Regions from separate parts of the Halobacillus naozhouensis genome, predicted to be linked through region 1. Evidence: a T-box and tRNA genes for the amino acid it is inferred to sense, from the RefSeq annotation. Region 1 holds a T-box; the other holds one or more tRNA genes.
The links. The T-box of region 1 lies ahead of P9989_RS13460 (valine--tRNA ligase). A T-box ahead of a tRNA ligase gene usually reads a tRNA of that ligase, here a tRNA-Val.
Positions count from the first base shown of each region.

Region 2: it has a tRNA-Val gene. The T-box ahead of P9989_RS13460 (valine--tRNA ligase) is inferred to sense a tRNA for this amino acid. The anticodon was not compared.

Region 1 is NZ_CP121671.1:2,552,754-2,554,989, reverse strand. Features, by position in the region: gene spoVID (stage VI sporulation protein D) at 1-406, shown strand, start outside; gene P9989_RS13465 (hypothetical protein) at 403-591, opposite strand; T-box leader at 757-981, shown strand; gene P9989_RS13460 (valine--tRNA ligase) at 1,036-2,236, shown strand, end outside.
Region 2 is NZ_CP121671.1:1,161,880-1,164,115, forward strand. Features, by position in the region: rRNA gene P9989_RS06000 (23S ribosomal RNA) at 1-344, shown strand, start outside; rRNA gene rrf (5S ribosomal RNA) at 517-630, shown strand; tRNA gene P9989_RS06010 (tRNA-Asn) at 642-716, shown strand; tRNA gene P9989_RS06015 (tRNA-Ser) at 722-814, shown strand; tRNA gene P9989_RS06020 (tRNA-Glu) at 833-907, shown strand; tRNA gene P9989_RS06025 (tRNA-Val) at 963-1,038, shown strand; tRNA gene P9989_RS06030 (tRNA-Met) at 1,078-1,154, shown strand; tRNA gene P9989_RS06035 (tRNA-Asp) at 1,161-1,237, shown strand; tRNA gene P9989_RS06040 (tRNA-Phe) at 1,274-1,349, shown strand; tRNA gene P9989_RS06045 (tRNA-Thr) at 1,359-1,434, shown strand; tRNA gene P9989_RS06050 (tRNA-Tyr) at 1,447-1,532, shown strand; tRNA gene P9989_RS06055 (tRNA-Trp) at 1,540-1,610, shown strand; tRNA gene P9989_RS06060 (tRNA-His) at 1,634-1,709, shown strand; tRNA gene P9989_RS06065 (tRNA-Gln) at 1,730-1,804, shown strand; tRNA gene P9989_RS06070 (tRNA-Gly) at 1,811-1,885, shown strand; tRNA gene P9989_RS06075 (tRNA-Cys) at 1,929-2,002, shown strand; tRNA gene P9989_RS06080 (tRNA-Leu) at 2,004-2,085, shown strand.

The DNA.
Region 1 (2,236 bases):
TAAAAAATCACAAAGTTTGTCGGATTATTTTAAAGAAAATAAAATTGAGCATGTACAGGAGATTTCTTCTGAAAGCACGAGTGAATGGGAAGGAACGACAAACCATGTAAATGCGAGTGACACACCTCCCCATTCCACTCTCGCTTCGTACCAGGAAGAGGAAGAAAACGAAAATGAAGAAGAAGCATCCCCTTCATCTGGTGTAAATGGGATTAAACAGATATTTAAACATCTCTTTCCTAATCGGGAAGACTCCTACACCAAAATGAAAATGTATATCGCCCAAGATAATGAAACCATTGAAATGATTGCGGAAAGATATGAAGTTCCTGTTAAACAAATCGAGAAGATCAATGATTTGGAGGAAGATGTAACTCCTGGTCAAATCGTTTATATTCCGCATTAAATCCATTTTAAATGGAACGCTATATATAAGCCGATGAAGATACCTGTTAAGAAAACATCTAGTGTAGTTGGCCAAAATATGGTTCGGAACAGCTGATAAATCATAATAGGCAGAATGGCTCTTTCGATAATTAACAGCCAATGTCTGCACCATGGTGGGAGCCGGTAGCGATAGAAACGACTCATGATATGTTCCTCCTTTTATCATAAATGACAAGACGTGGATGGGCCGAGCAGCAATCATTCATTACAGGTTTTCTGACATTAAACAAATACTAAAGCCTAATTTAATAAAAAAAGTTGACTTCAACAGTGAATTCTATATACAATATGAAAAAGAATACCTATATGTGAAATGCCGTGATAGGGAAGAGTACATGAATAGACGCTCCAGAGAGGGAAACACGTGCTGAAAGTTTCCCAGCCAGTTTATTGATGGAAGGTCGCCCTGGATGCAGTTTCTTTGAAAGTAAAGTAGAAGAAGCCGGTTCAAAACCGTTATGAACTAATGAAGTGTACAGGGAATCCCTGTAAATAAAGGTGGTACCACGGATAGTAATCTCTTTCGTCCTTTTTATGGATGAAGGGGATTTTTTTATTTCACGAGATGATTAAAGGAGGAACAGATCCATGGAGGAAAAGGATGTAACCATGCCAACAAAGTATGATCCATCAGCAGTCGAAAAGGATCGTTACAAATACTGGGTGGACGGCAAATTTTTTGAAGCAACAGGTGATAAGAACAAGGAACCTTATACGATTGTTATTCCACCGCCGAATGTCACAGGCAAACTTCACTTAGGTCACGCCTGGGATACGACATTACAAGATATTTTGACACGCGTTAAACGGATGCAAGGATATGACGTATTATGGCTTCCTGGAATGGACCATGCTGGGATTGCCACACAGGCAAAAGTGGAAGCGAAGCTTAAAGAACAGGGAACAACCCGCTATGATCTCGGTCGAGAGGAATTTCTGGAGAAGTCATGGGAATGGAAGAAGGAGTACGCCCAGTTTATTCGTACCCAGTGGGAAAAATTAGGTCTCGGGCTTGATTATTCACGTGAGCGTTTCACACTTGATGATGGCTTATCCGAAGCTGTTAAGGAAGTGTTTGTAAAACTTTATGAAAAAGATTTGATTTACCGTGGAGAATATATCATCAACTGGGACCCAGCTACAAAAACCGCCTTGTCGGACATTGAAGTAGAATACAAAGATGTCCAGGGTGCTTTTTATCACATGCGTTATCCTTTAAAGGATGGGGAAGGTTCGATAGAGATCGCTACGACTCGCCCTGAAACAATGCTTGGAGATACAGCAATTGCAGTTCACCCTGATGATGATCGTTACAAACACCTCATTGGTAAGAAAGCAATTCTGCCAATTATAGGGCGGGAACTTGAAATTGTAGCGGATGACTATGTAGAAATGGAATTCGGATCAGGGGCAGTTAAAATTACTCCGGCCCACGATCCCAATGATTTTGAAATTGGTAACCGCCATAAATTAAAACGTGTCCTGGTTATGAATGAAGACGGGACGATGAATGATCAGGCTGGGCAATATCAGGGTATGGACCGATTTGAGTGTCGTAAGCAAATCGTCAAGGACTTGCAAGCGGAAGGTGTTCTTTTTGAAATAGAAGACCATTGGCACTCTGTTGGTCACTCTGAGCGTAGCGGAGCTGTAGTGGAACCGTATTTATCTACACAATGGTTTGTTAATATGGAACCGCTAGCGAAAAAAGCCATTAACTTACAAAGCGGGAATGATAAGGTTCATTTCGTCCCGGACCGTTTTGAGAAGACATACCTGCGCTGGATGG
Region 2 (2,236 bases), 1.4 Mb from region 1:
GCCCATTAAAGCGGTACGCGAGCTGGGTTCAGAACGTCGTGAGACAGTTCGGTCCCTATCCGTCGTGGGCGTTGGAAATCTGAAAGGAGCTGTCCTTAGTACGAGAGGACCGGGATGGACACACCGCTGGTGTACCAGTTGTTCCGCCAGGAGCATGGCTGGGTAGCTACGTGTGGACGGGATAAGTGCTGAAAGCATCTAAGCATGAAGCCCCCCTTGAGATGAGATTTCCCCTTACGCCAAGTAAGTAAGATTCCTCAGAGACGATGAGGTCGATAGGTCCGAGGTGGAAGCGTGGTGACACGTGGAGCTGACGGATACTAATCAATCGATGACTTAACTAACATAAAAGCACAGACGACCGTTTATGGGAGTCAAAGCTAGATTTCAAACGTAGAAGATGATGTTTGTCTTGAGTGTCTTATCCAGTTTTGAGTGTTTTCAAAAAAACTCTTGAAATTTTCCTTCAAGGATCTTATAATATATCTTGTCCTTGAAAAAGAATTACAGCAGAGATCTGGTAACGATAGCGAAGAGGTCACACCTGTTCCCATGCCGAACACAGCAGTTAAGCTCTTCAGCGCCGATGGTAGTCGGGTCGATCCCCGTGAGAGTAGGACGCTGCCAGGTTTCGCACTTATTCCACCGTAGCTCAGTGGTAGAGCAATCGGCTGTTAACCGATCGGTCGTAGGTTCGAATCCTACCGGTGGAGCCATTTACGGAGAGCTGTCCGAGCTGGCCGAAGGAGCACGATTGGAATTCGTGTAAACCGTTTTCGCGGTTTCGAGGGTTCGAATCCCTCGCTCTCCGCCATATCGAAGATATTCGTTTGGCCCGTTGGTCAAGTGGTTAAGACACCGCCCTTTCACGGCGGTAACACGGGTTCGAATCCCGTACGGGTCACCAAAAAACGCATGAAGTACATATTCACCTTACTCATGCTTTGGCACATTCCTTTTGTGGAGGATTAGCTCAGCTGGGAGAGCACTTGCCTTACAAGCAAGGGGTCGCAGGTTCGAGCCCTGCATCCTCCACCATTTATTTTCATGATAACTAGATAATAGTTATTACATTATCGCGGGGTAGAGCAGTTCGGTAGCTCGTCGGGCTCATAACCCGGAGGTCGCAGGTTCAAATCCTGCCCCCGCAACCAAAATATGGTCCGGTAGTTCAGTTGGTTAGAATGCCTGCCTGTCACGCAGGAGGTCGCGGGTTCGAGTCCCGTCCGGACCGCCACTGATTACATATTTACATACAATAGTAGATTGATCTGGCTCGGTAGCTCAGTCGGTAGAGCAACGGACTGAAAATCCGTGTGTCGGCGGTTCGATTCCGTCCCGAGCCACCATTTCAGCTTGCCGGCCTAGCTCAACTGGCAGAGCAACTGATTTGTAATCAGTAGGTTGGGGGTTCAAGTCCTCTGGCCGGCACCATTCATTTAATATGGAGGGATAGCGAAGTTGGCCAAACGCGGCGGACTGTAAATCCGCTCCCATCGGGTTCGTAGGTTCGAGTCCTACTCCCTCCACCACTTTTATAGGGGTATAGTTTAATGGTAAAACTACGGTCTCCAAAACCGTCAATGTGGGTTCGATTCCTACTACCCCTGCTTTTCTATCATTTATCATTATGGCGGCTATGGCGAAGGGGTTAACGCACCGGATTGTGGTTCCGGCATGCGTGGGTTCAAATCCCACTAGTCGCCCCATTTTTTAAAAAGAATGTTGTTGGGCCATAGCCAAGCGGTAAGGCAACGGTTTTTGGTACCGTCATGCGCTGGTTCGAATCCAGCTGGCCCAGCCATTAAATGCGGGAGTAGTTCAGTGGTAGAACACCACCTTGCCAAGGTGGGGGTCGCGGGTTCGAATCCCGTCTCCCGCTCCATTTTATATTCATAATATTGAATAGTCTGTATAGAATGTAATATGGCGGCATAGCCAAGCGGTAAGGCAGAGGACTGCAACTCCTTTATCACCGGTTCGATTCCGGTTGCCGCCTCCATGCCGGTGTGGCGGAATTGGCAGACGCGCACGACTCAAAATCGTGTTCCTCACGGAGTGCCGGTTCGACCCCGGCCACCGGTATTAAAAATGAGGGTTAAAGCCCATGAAAACAGTGCTTTGAGTAAATCAAAGTACTGTTTTTTTTATGTATAAAATTAATTAACTCAGTGCCTAATCGTGTGGACAACAAATACGGTTATTGAATGCCTTTTAAGCCTAATTATCTTAAAAG